Regions from separate parts of the Variovorax sp. YR752 genome, predicted to be linked through region 3. Evidence: predicted binding sites of a transcription regulator. Region 3 holds the regulator's gene; each other region holds the start of a gene.

Region 1 (5,755 bases), on a different contig from region 3:
TGATCACATGCTCGAGCTCGCGCACGTTGCCCGGCCAGCCGTGCGCCAGCAGGGCGGCCTTCGACGCCGGCGAGAGCCGCAGGTTGCGCGCGCCCAGCCGGTGCTGGTTCTCCTCGAGAAAGCTGCCGGCCAGCACGAGCACGTCGCGCCCGCGTTCGCGCAGCGGCGCCACGACGAGCGGATAGACCGACAGCCGGTGGTACAGGTCGGCACGAAACCGCCCCTGCGCAATCGCTGCGGGCAGGTCGCGGTTGGTGGCCGCGATCACGCGCACGTCGACCTTGTGCATGCGGTCGCTGCCGGGCCGCTGCACCTCGCCGCTTTGCAGCACGCGCAGCAGCTTGGCCTGCACGCTCAGCGGCAGCTCGCCGACCTCGTCGAGAAAGAGCGTGCCGCCATCGGCGATCTCGAACTTGCCGTCGCGGTCCTGCACGGCGCCGGTGAACGCGCCGCGCTTGTGGCCGAAGAGTTCGCTGTCGGCCAGCGTCTCGGGCAGCGCCGCGCAGTTGACCTGCACCAGCGGCTGCTCGCTGCGCCGCGAGCGCGCGTGCAGGCGCTGCGCGACGAGGTCCTTGCCGACGCCGGTTTCGCCGAGCAGCAGCACCGTGAGGTCGGACACGGCGACGGTGTCGATCTCGTCGCACAGCTGCTTCATCGCCGGGCTGCTGCCCAGCAGCTCGCGGGGCGCGCCGCGGCCTGCGCGCAGCGCCTGTGCGACGGCCTGCTCGCGCATCGCGCGCGCCTGCATCTCGCGGATCGTGTGGGCGGCTTCGATGCCCGTTTCGACGAGGGTGACCAACGCCTCCATCTGCGCCGGGCTCACGGCATCGAAGGCGTGCGGTTCCAGGGCATCCAGCGTGAGCAGGCCCCAGAGGGCGCCGCGCAGGCGCAGCGGCGCGCCCATGCAGTCGTGCACCGGCAGGATGCCCGGCTGGCCGGCGACGAGGCCGTCGTAGGGGTCGGGCAGGTTGCTGTCGTGGGCGAAACGCAGGCCCCGTTCGCTGCCGAGCAGGCGTGCGAAACGCGGGTGGGCGGCGACGGGAAACTGGCGCCCGAGGGTTTCATCGCTCAGTCCGTCGACCGCGACGGGCTTCAGCACATCGACGTCGAGCTGCAGCAGCGCGGCGGCATCGCAGCGGACCAGTCCACGCGCGGCGGCGAGCAGCGATCGGTAGCGGGCGGCCTCGGCTTCGGGCTCGGGCGGCGGGGCCTCGGTGGTCGAATTGACACGTATCGTGGTCATAAATACAACGCTGAAGTTGTGGTGAATTTGACCACACCTGATAAATCCCCAATGGCGTCAAGCACTTGCAACGGCCTTCCGGCTGGCACGGATCGTGAGATGACAAAGGCATCTCAACAGAGGAAGCGCCAGACCATGAACCCGCAAACCATCGCCATCGTCAAGTCCACCGTGCCCGCGCTGAAGGCCCACGGCGAGGCCATCACCAGCCACTTCTACAAGATCATGTTCGAGGGCCATCCGCAGGTGAAGGCCTTCTTCAACGAAGCGCACCAGGCCGCGGGCACGCAGGCGCGCGCGCTGGCGGGGGCCGTCATCGCCTACGGCGCGCACATCGACCGGCTGGACGAGATCGCCGGCGCCCTGCCCCGGATCATCCAGAAGCACGCGGCGCTGGGCGTGCTGCCCGAGCACTACCCGATCGTCGGCCACTACCTGCTGCGCGCCGTGAAGGAGGTGCTCGGCGATGCCGCGACCGACGAGGTGATCGCCGCGTGGGGCGAGGCCTATGAATCGCTGGCGGGGCTGCTCATCGCGGCGGAAGAAGCCGTCTACAGCGCCAACGCGGCGCAACCCGGCGGATGGCGCGGCACGCGCGAGTTCCGTGTGGCGCGCCGCGAAGACGAAAGCGAGGTCATCACCTCGTTCTACCTGGAGCCCGTGGACGGCGGCGCGCTGCTGGCCTTCTCGCCGGGGCAGTACCTCACGCTGGTGCTGGAGATCGACGGCCAGCCGGTGCGGCGCAACTACTCGCTGTCCGACGCACCGGGCAAGCCGTGGTACCGCATCAGCGTGAAGAAGGAAGAAGGCGGTCGCGCCTCGAACTGGCTGCACGAGGCGGCCGTGATCGGCACGCGGCTGCAGGCGCAGGCACCGTGCGGCGACTTCGTGCTGCAGCCCGCCGGCGAGCAGGCACGTCCGCTGGTGCTGGTGACGGGCGGCGTGGGCATCACGCCCGCGATGAGCATGCTCGAATCGATGGCGCACACGGGCCGGCCGGTGCACTTCGTTCATGCGGCACGGCACGGCGGTGCGCATGCGTTCCGCGCCCGCGTCGACGCGCTCGCGCAGCGGCATGCGAACGTGAAGCCGCTGTATGTCTACGACGCGCCGCGCGACACCGACACGCCGCACGCGACCGGTTTCGTCACCCGCGAGCTGCTGGCCGGGCTGCTGCCGGAAGACCGCGACGTCGACCTGTACTTTCTCGGGCCGAAGCCGTTCATGAAGGCGGTGTACGCCAACGGGCTGGCGCTCGGCGTGCCCAAGCAGCAGCTTCGCTACGAGTTCTTCGGGCCGCTGGAAGCCCTGGAAGCCTGAGGGAAGCAAAGCCCTGCGCTGAAACGGTCGCGGGCTGGTCTCACAATGCGCGCTGTCCGCTTGAACAACCGCATTGATCCAAGGAGATTCCATGAAGGCCCAGAACATCCTCCAGACCATCGGCAACACGCCGCACATCCGCATCAACCGTCTGTTCGGTCACGCGAAGCAGCAGGTCTGGATCAAGTCGGAGCGCGCCAACCCCGGCGGCTCGATCAAGGACCGCATCGCGCTCGCGATGGTCGAAGACGCCGAGCAGAGCGGCGCGCTGAAGCCCGGCGGCACGATCGTCGAACCGACCTCGGGCAACACCGGCATCGGCCTGGCGATGGTCGCGGCCGTCAAGGGCTACAAGCTGATCCTGGTGATGCCCGATAGCATGTCGGTCGAGCGCCGCCGCCTCATGCTGGCCTACGGCGCCACCTTCGACCTCACGCCGCGCGCCGGCGGCATGAAGGCCTCGATCGCCCGCGCCGAGGAAATCGTGGCCGGCACGCCCGGCGCATGGATGCCGCAGCAGTTCAACAACCCCGCGAACGTCGACGTGCACGTGCGCACCACGGCCGAAGAAATCGCGGCCGACTTTCCCGACGGCATCGACGTGCTCATCACCGGCGTGGGCACGGGCGGCCACATCACCGGCGTGGCGAAGGTGCTCAAGAAGAAGTGGCCCAAGCTGCAGGTGTTCGCGGTGGAGCCCGTGGCCTCGCCCGTGATCTCGGGCGGCGCACCGGCACCCCACCCCATCCAGGGCATTGGCGCGGGCTTCATTCCGAAGAACCTCGACACCTCGCTGCTCGACGGCGTGCTGCAGGTCGACGCCGAACCGGCGCGCGAAATGGCGCGCCGCTGCGCGGTCGAGGAAGGCATCCTGGTCGGCATCTCGTCGGGCGCAACGCTCGCGGCCATTGCGCAGAAGCTGCCCTCGCTGGCGCCCGATGCGGTGGTGCTGGGCTTCAACTACGACACGGGCGAGCGCTACCTGTCCGTCGAGGGCTTCCTGCCCGCGTAATCTGGCTCGCCCCCAGGCTACGCGCACTTCGTGTCGCTTCTCCAACCCCCTACCGGGGGCAACACCAGCGGCCCGGCAAAGCCGGTTCCGCGGTGTTCCAGCATGGCGACGTTAAAATGCCCGGCTGCTTGATAACCACAAGCCCCACGACATGCTGCGAATCTCCGAACTCAAACTCCCGCTCGACCACGCGCCTGACGCGCTGGTCACCCTGATCGCCCGAACGCTCGACGTTCCGCCTGAAGCGATCGCCTCCCACACCGTCTACAAGCGCAGCTTCGACGCCCGCAAGGTCGACCTGCTCACGGTCTACATCTGCGACGTGCAGCTGGCCGACGCGGCGCTCGAAGCCGCGCTGCTCGCCAAGCACGCCAGCCACCCGCACATCCAGCCCGCGCCCGACATGCGCTACACGCCGCCGGGCCATGCGCCTGCTGATCGAGATGACGCGACGCGCCCCGTGGTGATCGGCTTCGGCCCCTGCGGCATCTTCGCGGCGCTGATGCTCGCGAAGATGGGCTTCAAGCCCATCGTGCTCGAACGCGGCAAGACCGTGCGCCAGCGCACCCGCGACACCTGGGGCCTGTGGCGCAAGAGCGTGCTCAACCCCGAGTCGAACGTGCAGTTCGGCGAAGGCGGCGCCGGCACCTTCTCGGACGGCAAGCTCTACAGCCAGATCAAGGACCCGCGCTTTCTCGGCCGCAAGGTGATGGAAGAGTTCGTGAAGGCCGGCGCGCCGCCCGAAATTCTGTACGTCGCCCATCCGCACATCGGCACCTTCAAGCTGGTGAAGGTGGTCGAGAACATCCGCGAGCAGATCGTCGCGCTCGGCGGCGAGATCCGCTTCGAGCAGCGCGTGACTGACGTGCAGATCGAAGACGGCCCCACCGGCAAGCACTTGCGCGGCCTCACCGTGCTCGACCAGACGACGGGCCAGAGCAGCGAGCTGCGCGCCGACCACGTCGTGATGGCGCTGGGCCACAGCTCGCGCGACACCTTCGAGATGCTGCATGCGCGCGGCGTGTACATCGAGGCCAAGCCCTTCTCGATCGGCTTCCGCGTCGAGCACCCGCAGGGACTGATCGACCGCGCCCGCTGGGGCCGCCATGCGGGCCATCCGCTGCTGGGCGCGGCCGACTACAAGCTGGTGCACCACGCGAGCAACGGCCGCTCGGTCTACAGCTTCTGCATGTGCCCCGGCGGCACCGTGGTCGCGGCCACCAGCGAGCCGGGCCGCGTGGTCACCAACGGCATGAGCCAGTACTCGCGCAACGAACGCAACGCCAATGCCGGCATCGTGGTGGGCATCGACCCGAAGGACTTCCCGGGCGATGCGCTCGCAGGCATCGCGCTGCAGCGCCAGCTCGAAAGCAACGCCTACGTGCTCGGCGGCAGCAACTACCACGCGCCCGGCCAGTTGGTGGGTGACTTCATCGCCGGCAAGCCGTCGACCGCACTCGGCAGCATCATCCCGTCGTACAAGCCCGGCGTGACGCCGACCGACCTGCACCAGGCCCTGCCCGCCTACGCCATCGAGGCGATGCGCGAGGCCTTTCCCGCCTTCGGTCGCAAGATCAAGGGCTTCGACACGCACGACGCCGTGCTCACCGGCGTGGAAACGCGCACCTCGTCGCCGATCCGCATCACGCGCGGCGACGACCTGCAGAGCCTGAACGTGCGCGGCCTCTACCCGGCCGGCGAAGGCGCGAGCTACGCGGGCGGCATTTTGTCGGCCGGCGTGGACGGCATCAAGGTGGCCGAGGCCGTGGCGCGCAGCGTGCTCGGCAGGGCTGTTTGAGTTTGATGATGCACTTTCAGCGCCCCACCACCGGCCAGCTGGCCGTCGCCACGCTGGCGATGGCCGCCGTGGTGCTTGCGTCCAACATCCTCGTGCAGTTCGCCATCAACGACTGGCTCACCTGGGGCGCCTTCACCTACCCGGTGGCCTACCTCGTGAGCGACCTCGTCAACCGGCGCTTCGGCCCCGGCATGGCGCGGCGCGTGGCCTGGGTCGGTTTTGCGGTGGCCGTGGCGGTGTCGCTGCTGCTCGCACCGGCGCGCATCGCCGCCGCCTCGGGCCTGGCCTTCATCGCTTCGCAGCTGCTCGACATCCGCGTGTTCGACCGCCTGCGCCGCGGCCTCTGGTGGCGCGCGCCGCTGGTGGCTACGGTGATCGCGGC
Region 2 (5,755 bases), on a different contig from region 3:
GCTGGCGGCCGCCAAGGATTGCGGCTACGCGCACGTGGGCTGGTCGCCCGCCGGCTTCCTGGGCGACGAGCTGCCGAGCGAGACGTTCCCCAACCCCAAGCTGCTGACGCAGGCGCTTGCGGGCATCCGCCCCGGCGACATCCTGCTGGCGCACCTGGGCATCTGGTCGCGCAAGGACCCGTGGGCGCCCGCCAACCTCGAACCGCTGATCGTCGGGCTGAAGGCCAAGGGCTTCTGCTTTCGCACGCTGCGCCAGCACCCGGACTACCGCGCCTGGATCGCCTCCCACCCTTGAATCCTGAGTTTTCGCCGTGATCGATTGGTTGACCGACGTTTTTTCCGCCATGCAGGGCTGGCTCTTCGAGACCGCCGTGCAGCCGCTGGTGTACGCCATCGGCCTGGGCGGCTGGGCCGAGGACGCCTTCGACGCCACGGGCTGGCTGCTGGTCGGCGTGATCCAGATCCTGGTGCTGCTGGCCGTGATCGGCCCGCTGCAGCGCTGGCGCGCGGTCGAGCCCGTGACCGACCGCCGCGCGATCCGCATCGACGTGCTCTACACGCTGATCCACCGGCTGGGCCTGTTCCGGCTGGCGCTGTTCTTCACGCTGCAGCCGCTGTTCGACGACCTGCTCGGCAACCTGCGCATGGCGGGGTGGGGCACCTTCCACCTGGACGAGGTCTGGCCCGGCGTGACCGACGTGCCGTGGGTGGCCTTTGCCATCTACCTCGTGGTGCTCGACTTTGTCGGCTACTGGATTCACCGCGGCCAGCATCACTTCAACGCGTGGTGGAGCCTGCATTCGCTGCACCACTCGCAGCGCCAGATGACGATGTGGAGCGACGACCGCAACCACCTGCTCGACGACGTGATCCACGACACGCTCATCGTCATCGTGGCGCAGCTGATCGGCGTGGCGCCGGGCCAGTTCATCGCCGTGGTGGCCTTCACCCAGCTCAGCGAGAGCCTGCAGCACGCCAACCTGCGGCTGAGCTTCGGTGCCATCGGCGAGCGGCTGTGGGTCAGCCCGCGCTTTCACCGGCTGCACCACAGCATCGGGCTGGGCCACGAGTCGCACGGCAAGAGCACGCTGGGCGGCCACAACTTCGGCGTGCTGCTGCCCTGGTGGGACATGCTCTTTCGCACCGCCAACTTCGAAAACCGCTACGACCCGACCGGCATCCGAGACCAGGTCGAGCCCGGCGCCGACGGCCGGCCGCGCGACTACGGCCAGGGCTTCTGGTCGCAGCAGTGGCTGGGGCTGAAGCGGTTGTTCGGCCGCGCCTGAGCGCGCTGCGAGGCACGGCCAGGGCGCAGAGGCCTTACGTTATCCTCGAACCTCATGCGCCTGCTCCTCGACTCCTTCTGGCGCGCGGTGGCCTATTGCATGCTCCCGCGCGTGATCGTGCTGTCGCTCCTGCCGTTGGCGCTCATGGTGCTGCTGGCCGCGGGGCTCGGTTACTTCTATTGGGACGCGGCCGTCGTCTGGACGCGCGAAGCCCTCGACGCCTGGCCGCTGCTGTCCAGCTTCTGGGCCTGGATCGGGCGCCTCTTCTCGAGCGATGTGACGGCCGCGCTGGCGCCGCTGGTGGTGGTGTTCGGCGTCACGCCGCTGATCGTGGTGCTGTCGCTGCTGATCGTGGCCGGCTTCATGGCGCCGGCGCTCACCAAGCTCGCGGCCGAACGGCGCTTTCCGACGCTTGAGCAGAAGAAGGGCGCCTCTTTCTTCGGCAGCGTGCTGCGCTCGCTCGCCGCCACCGTGCTGGCGCTGATCGCCCTGGTGGTGTCGATGCCGCTGTGGCTCATTCCGCCGCTGGTGCTGATTCTGCCGCCGCTGATCTGGGGCTGGCTCACTTATCGGGTGATGAGCTTCGACGCGCTGGCCGAGCACGCCAGCCCTGAAGAACGCGCCGCGCTGCTGCGCGCCCACCGGCTGCCGTTGCTGTGCATCGGCGTGCTGTGCGGCTACCTGGGCGCCGCCCCGAGCATCGTCTGGGCCTCGGGCCTGTTGTTCGCCGCCGCCTTCTTCGTGCTGGTGCCGATCGCCATCTGGATCTACACGCTGGTCTTTGCTTTCTCTGCGCTCTGGTTCGCCCACTACTGCCTGGACGCGCTGGCCCAGATGCGCGCCCAGCGCGCCGCGCTGCAGCCCGCAACCGGCAGCGGCGAGGCACCGGCCCTCGAGGCGGCCGAAGCCACCGAGGCCAACAAGGCCGCTCTTTCTCAATGGGGTTCACCATGACACGCGCATTCGGTCTCATCGTCGTCGGCGACGAGATCCTTTCCGGCAAGCGGGCCGACAAGCACATGGCCAAGGTCATCGAGCTGCTGGCCGCGCGCGGCCTCCAGCTGGGCTGGGCCGAGTACGTGGGCGACGAGCCCACGCGGATCACTGCGGCGCTCATGCGCGCCTTCGCCTCGGGCGACATCGTGTTCTCGACCGGCGGCATTGGCGCCACGCCCGACGACCACACCCGCCAGTGCGCCGCCCAGGCCCTGCGTGTGCCGCTGGCGCTGCACCCCGAAGCCGAAGTGCTGATCCGCGAGCGCATGCAGGACACCGCCAAGGAGCAGGGTGTGCCCTACGAGCCCGACCGGGCCGACAACATTCACCGCCTGAACATGGGCGTGTTTCCGCAGGGCGCGTCGATCATCCGCAACCCGTACAACAAGATTCCGGGTTTCAGCGTCGAGCACGTGCATTTCGTGCCGGGCTTTCCGGTCATGGCCTGGCCGATGATCGAGTCGGTGCTCGACAGCCGTTATGCCGATCTGTTCACCCGCAACGCCATCGCCGAGAAGTCCGTGATCGTTTTCGGTGCGATGGAAGCCACCCTCACGCCGCTGATGCAGGCCATCGAGCAGGCCCACGCCGGCATCAAGGTGTTCAGCCTCCCCAGCGTGGATCACCCGCAGTACGGGCGTCACATCGAGCTGGGCGTCAAGGGCGACCCCGGGCTGCTCGATGCCGCCTATGGCCAACTCATCGAAGGCTTGCACAGCTTTGATGCGAAGCTTGGCCCTGAATTGGTGCGTTAATTCGTATCGCACCAATTTGGTGATTAATTCCTTTTCCGGCAGCCCCTGGGCCGTCACCCGGGCCTCATCCGGCGGGGTGACAATGGCACAGAAACTGCATCCTTCCGTTCCCGTATTCCTAACCACCATCCAACTCAGGAGAAACTGATGGCAAAGACCGTCGCCGATGTACTCAAGCTCGTCAAGGAAAACGAGGTCAAGTTCGTCGACTTGCGCTTCACCGACACCCGCGGCAAAGAGCAGCACGTCACCGTGCCCGTGTCGCATTTCGATGAAGACAAATTCACCTCGGGCCACGCGTTCGACGGTTCGTCCATCGCCGGTTGGAAGGGCATCGAAGCCTCGGACATGCAGCTCATGCCCGACCCGAACACCGCCAACATCGACCCCTTCTTCGAAGAAACGACGCTGATCCTGACCTGCGACGTGATCGATCCGGCCGACGGCAAGGCCTACGAGCGCGACCCGCGCTCGCTCGCCAAGCGCGCCGAGGCGTACATGAAGGCTTCCGGCCTGGGCGATACCGCCTTCTTCGGTCCGGAACCCGAATTCTTCGTGTTCGACGGCGTGCGCTGGAAGAACGACATGTCGGGCTGCTTCGTGAAGATCGATTCCGAAGAAGCTTCGTGGAACACCGACAAGGAATACGAGCACGGCAACAGCGGCCACCGTCCCGCAGTCAAGGGCGGCTACTTCCCCGTGCCCCCGGTCGACAGCCTGCACGACATGCGCTCGGAAATGTGCCTGGTGCTCGAATCGCTGGGCATCCCGGTCGAAGTGCATCACCACGAAGTGGCCAACGCCGGCCAGCTCGAAATCGGCACCAAGTTCAGCACGCTGGTCCAGCGCGCCGACTGGGTCCAGCTGCAGAAGTACGTGATCCACAACGTGGCCCACGCCTACGGCAAGACCGCCACCTTCATGCCCAAGCCCATCGTCGGCGACAACGGCTCGGGCATGCACGTGCACCAGTCGGTCTGGAAGGACGGCAAGAACCTGTTCGCCGGCGACGGCTACGCAGGCCTGTCTGACTTCGCGCTGCACTACATCGGCGGCATCATCAAGCACGCCCGTGCCCTGAACGCCATCACGAACCCCGGCACCAACAGCTACAAGCGCCTGGTGCCCGGCTTCGAAGCCCCGGTGAAGCTGGCCTACTCGGCCAAGAACCGCTCGGCCTCGATCCGCATCCCGTTCGTGGCCAACCCGAAGGGCCGCCGCGTCGAAGCGCGCTTCCCCGATCCGCTGATGAACCCGTACCTGGGCTTTGCCGCGCTGCTGATGGCCGGCCTGGACGGCGTGGAAAACAAGATCCATCCGGGCGAAGCCGCCAGCAAGGACCTGTACCACCTGCCGCCGGAAGAAGACGCGCTGATCCCGACCGTCTGCCACAGCCTGGACCAGGCCCTGGAGCACCTGGACAAGGACCGTGCGTTCCTGACCAAGGGCGGCGTGTTCACCGACTCGTACATCGACGCGTACATCGACCTCAAGATGCAGGAAGTCACGCGCTTCCGCATGGCGACGCACCCCGTCGAATTCGACATGTACTACTCGCTGTAAAAAGTGCAATACCCAGCCCGTCTCGGCGGGCAGGTAAGACAAAAGGACGGCCCCGGCCGTCCTTTTTCCTTGGTGCGGAACATCCCATCGTGAGGGCGCCCGAATTGCATCAAAATGCGCGTTTGTCGCGCCCTCTCCGGATTCAAATGAAGACTGCCTCCCTGATTTTCCTGGCCGCCGCCTCGTTCGCCACCGCCTCGGCGGCGCTCGCGCAAGAGCGCGTCTGGCGTTGCGGCAACGAGTACACCAACAACGCCACCGTGGCCCAGCAAAAGGGCTGCAAGGTCATGGAAGGCGGCAACGTCACCGTCGTGCAGGGCACAAAGCCTTCCGGTGGTGGTGGTGGCAGCGCGTCGTCGGGCTCGGGTTCATCGGCCGCGCGTGCGCCGGCAGGCAGTCCGCGCGTCGAAGGCGTCGACCAGCGTGCGCGCGACGGCGAGGCGCGTTCGGTGCTCGAAACCGAGCTGCGCAAGGCCGAGGCGCGCCAGACCGAGCTCAAGAAGGAATACAACAACGGCGAGCCCGAGAAGCAGGGCAGCGAAGGCCGCAACTACCAGAAGTACCTCGACCGCGTGGCTGAAATGAAGGCCGAACTCGCGCGCAACGAGAGCGACATCGCCGGCATCCGCCGCGAAATCGGCCGCCTGCCCGGCAAGCCGCAAGCGCAGTAAACGGCGTCACCATGGTGTTCGGGAAGAAGGCGACTGGCGCCACTCCGCGCTTTCGCGCCTTCGACCTCTTGTCCACGCTGATCGCGGTGGTCAACAGCGACGGCTCGGTGCTGTTCGCCAACGCAGGCCTCGAAGACGCACTGGGCACCTCGCGGCGCACGCTCGAGGGCTCGCAGTTCGGCGCCTGTTTCCATGAGCCGCAGGTGCTGCGCACCGCGCTCGACGGTGCCAGCAGCAACGACTTCGCCACGCTGCGCTACGAGGCTTTTCTGCGGCGTGTGAACCACGAGCTGATGCCCGTGCAGGTCACGCTGGCGCACGGCGACAAGAAGGGCGAGCTCATCATCGAGATGTCGCCGCTGGAGCAGCAGGTGCGCCAGGACCGCGAAGAGCGCCTCATCGACCAGGCGCAGGCCAACAAGGAACTCATCCGCAACCTCGCGCACGAGATCAAGAACCCGCTGGGCGGCATTCGCGGCGCAGC
Region 3 (5,755 bases):
ATCACCGTCCCACGCATACAATGTTTCAGAGCAAGTTTCGTGCCTTTATGACATTGCCCTCCATCCCCACATTCCCCACCCTTCGTCGCCTCGGCCGCCTGGCTTTCGGCGCGCTGTTGCTGGCCGGAGCCGCCTCCGGCGCCCTGGCTGAAACCGCCGACCGCACCAAGCCGATGAACATCGAGTCCGACTCGATGCGCTACGACGACCTGAAACAGACCAGCGTGTTCACCGGCAATGTGCTGGTCACGAAGGGCACGATCATCATCCGCGGTGCGCGGCTGGACGTGCGCCAGGACGCCGAGGGCTACCAGTACGGCGTGGTCACGGCGGCGCCCGGCAAGCTGGCCTATTACAAGCAGAAGCGCAACGCCGGCGACGAGTGGATCGAGGGCGAGTCGGAAGTCATCGAGTACGACAGCCGCGCCGACAACGTCAAGTTCATCCGCCGCGCCGTCATGCGCCGGCTGGTGGGCGCCACGGCCAACGACGAGAGCAGCGGCGCGCTGATCGTCTACGACCAGAGCAACGACACCTACACCGTCAACGGCTCCCTCGTGCCGCCGAACGCCGGCGTCTCGGGGGGCAGCGGTGGCCGCGTGAAGGCCATCCTCACGCCGAAGGCCGCCGCGGCCCCGGCGGCGGGCGGCTCCGCACCGGCAGCCGGCGGCAAGAAGCCCGCGGCTCTGGCACCCACCCCCGCGCCTGGCGCGGGGCTGCGCCCGAGCACCACGCTGGGCGGCAGCCCCGAAGGGGAAGGGCGCAAGTGATCGAAACCGCAGGAACCCAGACGACCGCCGACGGCGTCCCCGGCAGCCGCCTCGTGGCGCGCGGCCTCAAGAAGAGCTACGGCAGCCGCACGGTCGTGAAAGACGTCTCGCTCGATGTGCAGAAGGGCGAAGTCGTCGGACTGCTCGGCCCCAACGGCGCGGGCAAGACCACCTCGTTCTACATGATCGTCGGGCTGGTGCGCGCCGACGCTGGTGAGATCACCATCGACGGCGAGCCCATCGCCCACATGCCCATTCACCGCCGCGCGCGCATGGGCCTGAGCTACCTGCCGCAGGAAGCCTCGATCTTCCGCAAGCTCACGGTCGAGGAAAACGTGCGTGCCGTGCTCGAGCTGCAGCGCGAGCCCGACGCCAACGGCCGCATGGTGCCGTTGTCGAAGCAGGCCACCGAAGAGCGACTGGCCGACCTGCTGTCCGACCTGCGCGTGGACCACCTGCGCGATTCGCCTGCGCTCGCGCTGTCGGGCGGCGAGCGCCGCCGCGTCGAGATCGCACGCGCGCTGGCCACGCAGCCGCGCTTCATCCTGCTGGACGAGCCCTTCGCCGGCATCGACCCGATTGCCGTGATCGAGATCCAGCGGATCATCAGTTTCCTGAAAGAGCGCGGCATCGGCGTGCTCATCACCGACCACAACGTGCGTGAAACGCTGGGCATCTGCGATCACGCGTTCATCATCAGCGACGGGCACGTGCTGGCACAAGGCACACCCTCGGAGATCGTCGACAACGCCGAGGTACGCAGGGTGTACCTGGGCGAGCACTTCCGCATGTAAGGGAGGGGCGCGTCCTCATGAAGCAAGGGCTGTCCCTTCGCGTCTCGCAGCATCTGGCGCTCACGCCGCAGCTGCAGCAGTCCATTCGCCTGCTCCAACTTTCCACGCTCGAACTGAGCCAGGAGGTGGAGCAGATGCTGGACGAGAACCCGTTCCTCGAACGCACCGCGGAAGAAGCCGCGCGCGAGGAGTTCGGGCTCGATGCTGTCGACACGCCCGTGCCGCGCGACGATGGCGGTGACACCGGCGAGGGCGATTTCGCCCCGGTGCCGGCCTCCAGCGCGACGACCACTTCGAGCGAAACCACCTCGACCCCCGACTCCGACGGCCCCGCCGCCGAGATCACCGAGCGCGAGCCCGACTGGGAAGGCGACGGCACCGTCGAGATGGCGCCCGACGACAGCGAGTGGGGCAGCGATGCGCCCGCACGCCAGAACAACCTCGGCGACGACGAACGTGCCGACGCCACCGAACTTGCGCGCAGCCAGGAGTCGCTGCAGTCGTTCCTGCACCGCCAGGCGCTGACCCTGCGGCTCAACGAAAACGACTGCGCCGCGCTGCGCTTCCTGATCGAATCGCTCAACGACGACGGCTACCTCGAAGACTCGCTGCCCGCATTGGCCTCGGGCCTGGCAGGCGACGACAACGACCAGTTCGACGACCTGGTGCACCACTTCCAGGTGGCGCTCGGCCTGCTGCAGAGCCTGGAGCCCGTCGGCGTCGGCGCGCGCGACCTCGGCGAATGCCTGAGCATCCAGCTGAAGGCGCTCGCGAACGAAGACGAGACCGAGGCCGAAGCGCTCATCCGCAAGACCGCCATCGCGATCTGCAAGCAGCCGATGGAGCTGCTCGCGCGGCGCGACTTCAAGCGCCTGGCCACGCTCACGCGCACCAACGAAGAGCTGGTGCGCTCGGCGCTGCAGATCATTGCGCGCCTGGAGCCCAAGCCGGGCCGCCGCTTCGTGGACGTCGAGCGCAACATCGTCGTGCCCGACGTGATCGTCACCAAGACGGGCCGCGGCACCAACATCAAGTTCCGCGTCATGCTGAACCCCGAGGTCATGCCGCGCCTGCGCGTGCACGACATCTACGCCGGCGCGCTCAAGGCGCACAAGGGCGAGGGCAGCCAGGCGCTGTCGCAGCGGCTGCAGGAGGCGCGCTGGTTCATCAAGAACATCCAGCAGCGCTTCGACACCATCCTGCGCGTGAGCAACGCCATCGTCGAGCGGCAGAAGAGCTACTTCGTGCACGGCGAGCTGGCCATGCGCCCACTGGTGCTGCGCGAGATTGCCGACGAACTGGGCCTGCACGAATCGACCATCTCGCGCGTGACCACGGCCAAGTACATGTCGACGCCCTTTGGCACGGTCGAGCTCAAGTACTTCTTCGGCTCGGCGCTGGGCACCGAGACCGGCGGCAACGCGTCGAGCACTGCGGTGCGCGCGCTCATCAAGCAGTTCGTGAGTTCCGAGAGCATCAAGAAGCCGCTGTCGGACAGCCAGATTTCCGAGATGCTGAAGGAGCAGGGCATCGAGTGCGCGCGCCGCACCGTGGCCAAGTACCGCGAGGCGCTGCGCATCGCGCCCGCCAACCTGCGCAAGGCCCTGTAGAAAGCCCACGATGACCCATCGCCTGCTGTCGCGCTGTGGGCATTGGGTTGTCGTCATCGCAACCGTGTTGCTGTTCACCGGCTGCGCCACGCTGCCCGACGAAGCGCCGCGCGCGCCCACCCAGGCCATCGCCGTCTCGGCCGACACTGCGCTCGGCAAGATCGCGCTGGCCTCGCAGCCCGACCCCGACCTCAGCGGCTTTCGCCTCATGCCCGGCGGCGACTTCGCCTTCGACACGCGGCTGCAGCTCGCGCGCCGCGCGCAGCGCACGCTCGACGTGCAGTACTACCAGATCGAGAACGACGAGACCGGCCGCTACCTGCTGCGCACCCTGCGCGACGCGGCCCAGCGCGGCGTGCGCGTGCGCCTGCTGATGGACGACCTGTACACGTCCGGCGAAGACGAGCTGCTGCTCGGCCTGGCTGCCACGCCGAACGTCGAGCTGCGCCTGTTCAATCCGTTCCCGGCCGGGCGCGGCAGCCTGCTCAGGCGCTTCACCGCTTCGCTGTTCGATTTCAGCCGCGTCAATCGCCGCATGCACAACAAGCTCTTCATCGCCGACGGCGCGATGGCGGTGGCGGGCGGGCGCAACATCGGCAACCAGTACTTCCGCCGCACCTCGGGCCAGAACTTCATCGATCTCGACACCTTCGTCACGGGCGCATTGATCCCGCGCCTGGGCGTGCTGTTCGACCAGTACTGGAACAGCCCGCACGTGCGCCCGATCGGCTCGGTCGTGCGCACCGACCTGCCGCGCGAAGAGCTGCAGCGCCGCTTCGATGCCGCCACCGGGCCCGACACCACGCCGCCGCCGCCCAAGCCTGCACCCAACGACCTGCTCGGCTACAGCCCGGTGGCCGACGACCTCGACGCCGGCAAGCTCGGCCTGATCTGGACCACCGCCGAGGCCTACGCCGATTCGCCCGATCGCGTGATCGGCAAGACCGCGTCGTATGGCGGCGTGCCGCTGCTCGACGTCGACAGCGTGCGCTACAACGTGGTCGAGCAGATGCGCCGCGCGCGCAGCGAGGTGACGCTGGTCTCGCCCTACCTGATTCCGGGCGCGTCGGGGCTGGAGGTGATGCGCGAGATCCGCGGGCGCAACGTCAAGATCAGCGTGGTCACCAACTCGCTCGCCGCCACCGACGAGCCGCTGGTCCACACCGCCTACCGCCGCTACCGCGCCGACATGCTCGCGCTGGGCGCGGAGCTGCACGAGCTGAGTTCCGCGCGCACGCGGCGCAGCGTGCGGCTGGGTCTGTTCGGCACGTCGGTGGGCCGGCTGCATGCCAAGTCGGCGGTGATCGACCAGCGCATCCTCTTCGTCGGCTCGATGAATTTCGATCCGCGCTCCGAGATCCACAACACCGAGATCGGCCTGTTCATCCGCAGCCCCGAGATGGCGCAGCAGACCTTGAAGCTGCTCGATGTGCTCAAGCAGCAGGGCGCCTACCGGCTGCGCTTTGCCGAGGGCGGCGATGCAGCGGCGGGTGGCTCGCGGCGCATCGAGTGGGTCAGTGAGGAAGGTGGCAAGACCACCGTGCTGCACGAAGAACCCGACTCGGGTTTCTGGGACCGCACCATGCTCGAGCTGCTGTCGCCGCTCACGCCCGAGAGCCTGCTGTAGCGGCCTGGTTGGCTAGGTGCCGCGAACGGCCGACCACACGAGCCGCAGGCCCAGCAGCCCCATCACGCCGCCGGCCGCGCGGTCGATCCAGGTCTTGTAGCGCAGGTAGGCCGCGCGCGGTGCGGCCGAGGACAGCGCCAGCGCGACGATCGCGTACCAGCCCGTCTCGATGCAGAAGATCACCGCCGGCACCGCGAGGGCCAGCACCAGCGGCACCTCGCGCGGCAAAAAGGCCGCGAAGATGCTCGCGTACACCACCGCCGTCTTCGGGTTGCTGACCTGCGTGGCCAGGCCGAGCAGGAAGGTGCGTCCGCTGCGGCCCTGGCTCCGGGGCGAGGCGTCCGCGTCGGGCGTGATCGCGAGCGGTTGGCGCGCGCCGCGCCAGATGCGAAAGCCCAGGTAGATCAGGTAGGCGCCGCCGAAGGCCTTGATCGCGAGGTACAGCCCCGGCACCGCGAGGAACGCCGCCTGCAGCCCGGCCAGCGCCGCGATCGAGAACGCCAGCCCGCCAGCGCCCATGCCCAGGGCCGCGGCCAGCCCGTCGCTGCGCGAGGCCACGGCGGTGCGCGCCACCATCACGAAGCTCGGGCCGGGGCTCATCGCGCCGACGGCCATGGCGCCGGCGATGCCGAGCAGGGAAAGGGTGGTGTCCATCATCGCGTGGCTCCTGGCGTCGTCGTCATGGCTGCACGTTCACCGCTTCGACCTGCACCAGCAGCTTCACCTTGTTCTCGAAGCCGAAGTTCAGGCCCCAGGTGATGCCCCAGTCGCTGCGCTGCACGGTGGCCTCGAAGTCGCCGCCGCAGACCTGGCGGTTGATGAGCGGGTTCAGGTAGCAGTTGAAGCGCACGGCCTTCAGCGTCACCGGCTTGGTCTGGCCCATGAGCGTGAGCGTGCCGGGCACGTCGGTCACCTTGTCGCCGCTGAAGTCGATGCGCTCGGCCACGAAGCGGC
Region 4 (5,755 bases), on a different contig from region 3:
GAGCTGTTCTGGGGCCTGATCGCCTCGATGTGGATCGGCAACGCGATGCTGATCATCCTGAACCTGCCGCTGATCGGCATGTGGATCAAGCTGCTGACGGTGCCCTACAAGTTCCTGTTCCCTGCCATCGTGCTGTTCTGCGCGATCGGCGTGTACTCGACCAACAACAACACCTTCGACGTGTGGATGGTGGCGATCTTCGGCTTCATCGGGTACCTGTTCCTGAAGCTGCGCACCGAGCCGGCCCCGCTGCTGCTGGGCTTCATCCTCGGGCCGATGATGGAAGAGAACCTGCGGCGCGCGCTGCTGCTGTCGCGCGGCGCGTGGAGCGTGTTCGTCACGCGGCCGCTTTCGGCCGGGCTGCTGGTGGCTGCGGCGCTGCTGCTGTGCATCGTGCTGCTGCCGGCGATCAAGGCCAAACGCGAAGAGGCATTCGTCGAAGACTAAGCAACGCCGGTTCCTCGGTGTCCTGGAAAAGCCCCTGGCCTCACGCCAGGGGCTTTTTCATTTCAGAAACGCGTCGTAAGCCGTCTTCAGGATGAGTGCGCTCACCACCACGATGAACACGATCCGCACGAACCCCGCCCCGTGCTTCAGCGCCACGCGCGTGCCGACCAGGCTGCCGACCACGTTGGCGACCGCCATCACCAGCCCGTAGTGCCACCAGACGTGGCCCTTGGCGGCCAGCAGGATCAGCGCGGCGGCGTTGGTCAGGGTGTTGATGACCTTGGCCGAGGCCGAGGCGTTGAGGAAGTCGTAGCCCATCCAGCGCACGAACAGAAACACCAGGAAGCTGCCCGTGCCCGGCCCGAAGAAGCCGTCGTAGAAACCGATGGTCAGGCCGATGGTGCTGGCCGCGAGCGTCTCGGCGCGGCCGCTGAAGCGCGGCGCGTGCAGCCGGCCCATGTCCTTGCGCGCCAGCGTGTAGATCAGCACGCCCAGCAGGATGACCGGCAGCGCCCGGCGCAGGAAGTCGCCCGGGAAGACCGTGACGGTCCAGGCGCCGACCATCGAGCCGCCGAAGCCCAGCAGCGCCGCCGGCCACATGGCGCTCCAGCGCATCTGCACGCGCTGGCTGAACTGGGCCGCCGAGGCCGCGGTGCCCCAGATCGACGCGCTCTTGTTGGTGCCCAGCAGCGTAGCCGGCGGCGCGCCCGGAAACACCGCAAAAAGGGCCGGCACCAGGATCAACCCGCCGCCGCCCACGATCGCATCGATAAAACCCGCGAGCAGTGAGGCGCCCGTGACCACCAGCATTTCCATGCGGGCGATTGTCTCACCGAATCGCTATCGAAACGATAGCTGTGGTGGCCGGCACCGGTTGACCAGAAGGCTTGTTTGGCTTGGAGGAATTCGCCAGAGGTCGCGCGGCGAGCAGGCAAAAAAAAGCGCCGACCAGCGGCGCTTTTCAAATATCAGACAGGCATCTCGTACGGAGCCTTTGAAGAATGTTCTTGTTGATCGATCGGAAGTTGTCTCCTCGGACCCTCGGCAGTACGAGCAGGGCCCGTCGCGAGTGCGCAGATTGTGCAAGCGCGCACCCGCCCGGTGCATTAGGAATTACCCGCTTCGACTTACTTCGACCCCCCGGTTGGGAAACGAAAGTGTTTCAGCCAGTTAACAAGATGGCATGACTCGTGCACACACGCCTGTGTCCACCACTCCAAGAAGAAACGGTCATGGCCCTGCTGGCACCCCAAGCCTCCCTGAACGCGGCCGACACCGCCTGGATGATGACCTCGACCGCGCTGGTGCTGCTGATGACGCTGCCCGGCATCGCGCTCTTCTACGCCGGCATGGTCCGGCGCAAGAACGTACTGGCCACCATGGCCGGGGTGGTGGCGATCGCGGCGGTGGTCTCGCTGACCTGGTTCGCGCTCGGCTACTCGCTGGCCTTCACGCCCGGCTGGCCCTGGCTGGGCAACCTCTCGCGCATCGGCTTCTCGGGCTTCGAGTACCTGAAAGACGCCGGCCAGGTGGCCGTGAGCCACGTGGCGCCGAACGTGCCTGAGTCGGTCTACGCCATGTTCCAGCTGAGCTTCGCGATCATCACCACCGCGCTGGTGCTCGGCGCTTTCGTCGAGCGCATGCGCTTCTCGGCGCTGCTGTGGTTCGCGCTGCTGTGGAGCGTGCTCGTGTACGCCCCCGTCGCGCACTGGGTGTGGGAGCCGGGCGGCTGGCTCGCGCAGATGGGCGCGCTCGACTTCGCGGGCGGCTCGGTGGTGCACGTCAACGCGGGCATCGCGGGGCTGGTGTGCGCCTATGCGCTCGGGCCGCGCCGGGGCTACGGGCGCGAGGCCTTCGAGCCCTACAGCCTGGCGCTCACCATGACCGGCGCGGGCCTGCTGTGGGTGGGCTGGTTCGGCTTCAATGCCGGCTCGGCGGTGGCGGCCGACGGGCGCGCCGGACTGGCCATGCTGGTGACGCACATCGCGGCGGCGGCCGGTGCCATGAGCTGGATGATCGGCGAATGGATCGTGCGCCGCAGTCCCTCGCTGCTGGGCCTGTGCTCCGGCCTCGTGGCCGGGCTGGTGGCGATCACGCCGGCGGCCGGCTTCGTCACGCCGCCGGCGGCGCTGGCCATCGGCGCCATCGCCGGGCTGGCCTGCTACTGGGGCGCCACCGGCCTGAAGCACCTGCTCGGTGCGGACGACTCGCTCGACGTGTTCGGCGTGCACGGCATCGGCGGCATCGTGGGCGCACTGCTCACGGGCGTGTTCGCCGACCCGCGCATCTCGGGCGCGACGGGCAATGTGCTGACGCAGGCGATCGCCGTCGGCAGCGTGGCGATCTACAGCGCGACGGGCACAGCCATCGTGCTGTTCCTCGTGCATGTGCTGGTCGGATTGCGCGTCGACCCCGAGAGCGAACTCGTGGGCCTCGATCTTGCTCAACACAAGGAACACCTGGGAGCTTGACCCGCAGACGCCGGAGACCCGCCATGCCATCCATGTCCGAAAGCGAACGCATCGCCCTCGCCGCCCGCCTGCACGTGGCGCTGCGGCGCAAGCACGGACGCGTGACCGACACCGAATGGATGGCCACCAATGCCGAGTACGCCGCCGAGATCGTGCGCATGACGCGCATCCACGCCGCCGAGACGAAAGACGACGAACTCGACCAACTCGCCACGCGGCTCGAGCAGGCCATGGAACCGCTGGCCCGCGCCGCGCGGCTGGCGGCGCGCCAACCTGATGGCCTGCCGCCCACGCCGCCGCCGCGCTACGTCGGCGGCCTGCGCTGACGACGCTTCAGCCCGCCGCCAGCGCGGCCTTGCGGATCGACTGCAACGTGCTCGCGGGCGTGATCGCCTCGGGGTCCAGCAGGCAATGCAGGATCGCCGGCTTGCCGCTCGCACGGGCTCGCGCCAATGCGGGGCCGAATTCTTCCGTCGTGGTCACGCGCTCGCCGTGGCCGCCGAACACCTCTGCATAGCCGCGGAAGTCGGGGTTCTTCAGCTGCGTGGCGCTGATGCGGCCGGGGTAGTGCTTTTCCTGGTGCATGCGGATCGTGCCGTACATGCCGTTGTCCAGCAGCACCACGAGGATCGGCAGGCCGTACTGCACGGCGGTCGCGAACTCCTGGCCGTGCATCATGAAATCGCCGTCGCCCGCGAACACGACCACCTCGCGCGCGGGCCACAGCCGCTTGGCGCCGACGCCGGCCGGCAGGCCGTAACCCATCGAACCGCTGGTCGGTGCGAGCTGGCTCGCGAACGCACGGAACGGCCAGAAGCGGTGCACCCAGGTCGCGAAGTTGCCCGCGCCGTTGCAGAAGATGGTGTCGGCCGGCAGCACCTCACGCAGGTGCTGCATGACCTCGCCCATCTGCAGCGGGCCGGGAATGCGGATCGTGCCCGGGTCGCTCCAGCGCAGGAAGTCTTCGCGCGCGGTTTTCGTCTCGGCCTGCCACGAAGGCGCTGAGGCCGGGCGCAGCGCAGCCACCGCTTCAGCGAACGCCTGCGGCGTGGCATGGATGCCCTGCGTCGGGCGATAGAGCTTGCCGAGCTCGTCGGCATCGGCGTGCACATGCACCAGCGTCTGCTTCGGCTGCGGGATCGCGAACAGCTCATAGCCCTGCGACGGCACCTCCGACAAGCGCCCGCCGACCAGCAGCACGAGGTCCGCATCGCGGATGCGCGCCAGCATGCGCGGGTTCGCGCCGAGCCCCAGGTCGCCCGCATAGCAGGGGTGCTCGGCGGACATCAGCATCTGGCGGCGGAACGAGCAGTACACGGGCAGCGCATACGCCTCGGCGAACTGCGCGAACTGCTGCGTCGCGGCTTCGGACCAGCGGCTGCCGCCCAGGATGACGACCGGCCGCTGCGCTTGCGACAGGCGCTGCTGCAGCTCTACCAGTTGCGCCGTACCGGGATGGGTTTCAGTGACCGCATACGGCAACGCATCGGCCACCACGGCGGCTTCGGTCAGCATGTCTTCCGGCAGCGCGATCACCACCGGACCGGGCCGGCCCGAGGTCGCGACATGGAAGGCGCGCGACACGAGTTCGGGCACGCGCGCCGGATCGTCGATCTGCACGACCCACTTGGCCATCGTGCCGAAGACCGCGCTGTAGTCCAGCTCCTGGAAGGCTTCGCGGCCCATCGCGTCGCGTGCGACCTGGCCGACGAACAGCAGCAGCGGCGTCGAATCCTGGTGCGCGATGTGCACGCCCGCCGCCGCGTTGGTGGCGCCGGGGCCGCGCGTGACGAAGCAGATGCCGGGCTGGCCCGTGAGCTTGCCCTGCGCCTCGGCCATCATGGTTGCGCCGCCCTCCTGCCGGCACACCGTCACGTCGATCGATGCGTCGTGCAGCGCATCGAGCACGGCGAGAAAGCTTTCGCCGGGCACGCAGAAGAGCTGCTTGACGCCGTGGGTGATGAGCTGGTCGACCAGGATCTGGCCGCCGGTGCGGGAGGAAGTCATGGGGTGTCCAATGTGATAAAGGTCTTGGTATTCGCTCCTTCCCCCTCTGGGGGAAGGCTGGGATGGGGGCAACCGGCGTTGGATGCGCCGACAGGAATGGATGCGCCGCGTGCCCCCACCCCAACCCTCCCCCAGCGGGGGAGGGAGAAATGCGGGGTCATGTGAGCGCGGCGCAGGCGGCGGCGATGCGCGCGCACGCCTCTTCCAGCTGCGCCATCGACGTCGCATACGAGATGCGGAAATACGGCGCCAGCCCGAACACGCTGCCCGGCACCACCGCCACCTCGAACTCTTGCAGCAGGTAGCGGCAGAAGTCGCTGTCGGTCTGCAGCAGCGCGCCGCTGGCGGTGCGCTTGCCGAGCACGCCGGCGCAGCTCGCAAAGGTATAGAAGGCGCCCTCGGGCACGCGGCAATGCAGGCCCGGCGTGCGGTTGAGCGCGGCCACGACGAAGTCGCGGCGCTGTTGAAACGATGCGCAACGTTCGGCCACGATGTCTTGCGGACCGGTGAGCGCCTCGATCGCCGCAGCCTGACTCACCGACGACGGGCACGAGGTCGACTGGCTCTGCACCACGGCCATCGCCGCGATCAGCGCGCGCGGCCCGGCGCCGTAGCCGACGCGCCAGCCGGTCATCGCATAGGCCTTCGACACGCCGTTCACCGTGAGCGTGCGGTCGCGCAGCCGCGGCTCGACGGCCACCGGCGTCGCAAAGGCGAGGCCGTCGTAGAGGATGTGTTCGTAGATGTCGTCCGCCAGCACCCACACGCCTGAATGCTCGAGCAGCACATCGGTGATCGGTCTCAGCTGCGCCGCGCTGTAGGCCGCGCCG

The links. The regulator sigma-54, encoded in region 3, starts transcription at its own class of promoters, with help from an activator protein. The targets are predictions, from matches to a motif close to TGGCANGNAANCTGCTTT.
Region 1: hmpA (NO-inducible flavohemoprotein) is a predicted target of sigma-54. The motif match lies at 1,327-1,344, and genes of this name have one in related genera.
Region 2: glnA (type I glutamate--ammonia ligase) is a predicted target of sigma-54. The motif match lies at 3,121-3,138, and genes of this name have one in related genera.
Region 4: AAG801_RS36410 (ammonium transporter) is a predicted target of sigma-54. The motif match lies at 1,627-1,644, and genes of this name have one in related genera.

Annotation. Positions count from the first base shown of each region.
Region 1 is NZ_CALRZC010000021.1:124-5,878, forward strand. Features, by position in the region: partial or broken gene norR (nitric oxide reductase transcriptional regulator NorR) at 1-1,243, opposite strand, end outside; gene hmpA (NO-inducible flavohemoprotein) at 1,379-2,563, shown strand; gene cysK (cysteine synthase A) at 2,655-3,575, shown strand; gene AAG801_RS07375 (NAD(P)/FAD-dependent oxidoreductase) at 3,727-5,373, shown strand; gene AAG801_RS07380 (VUT family protein) at 5,382-5,755, shown strand, end outside.
Region 2 is NZ_CALRZC010000035.1:8,744-14,498, reverse strand. Features, by position in the region: gene AAG801_RS11110 (polysaccharide deacetylase family protein) at 1-295, shown strand, start outside; gene AAG801_RS11105 (sterol desaturase family protein) at 312-1,286, shown strand; gene AAG801_RS11100 (EI24 domain-containing protein) at 1,341-2,240, shown strand; gene AAG801_RS11095 (molybdopterin-binding protein) at 2,237-3,037, shown strand; gene glnA (type I glutamate--ammonia ligase) at 3,185-4,600, shown strand; gene AAG801_RS11085 (hypothetical protein) at 4,747-5,271, shown strand; gene glnL (nitrogen regulation protein NR(II)) at 5,283-5,755, shown strand, end outside.
Region 3 is NZ_CALRZC010000070.1:29,552-35,306, reverse strand. Features, by position in the region: gene lptA (lipopolysaccharide transport periplasmic protein LptA) at 48-770, shown strand; gene lptB (LPS export ABC transporter ATP-binding protein) at 767-1,564, shown strand; gene rpoN (RNA polymerase factor sigma-54) at 1,582-3,174, shown strand; gene AAG801_RS17995 (phospholipase D family protein) at 3,185-4,801, shown strand; gene AAG801_RS17990 (LysE family translocator) at 4,814-5,458, opposite strand; gene AAG801_RS17985 (YceI family protein) at 5,481-5,755, opposite strand, start outside.
Region 4 is NZ_CALRZC010000269.1:4,583-10,337, reverse strand. Features, by position in the region: partial or broken gene AAG801_RS36420 (tripartite tricarboxylate transporter permease) at 1-447, shown strand, start outside; gene AAG801_RS36415 (TSUP family transporter) at 505-1,263, opposite strand; gene AAG801_RS36410 (ammonium transporter) at 1,680-2,918, shown strand; gene AAG801_RS36405 (hypothetical protein) at 2,942-3,244, shown strand; gene AAG801_RS36400 (thiamine pyrophosphate-binding protein) at 3,252-4,925, opposite strand; gene AAG801_RS36395 (pyridoxal phosphate-dependent aminotransferase) at 5,083-5,755, opposite strand, start outside.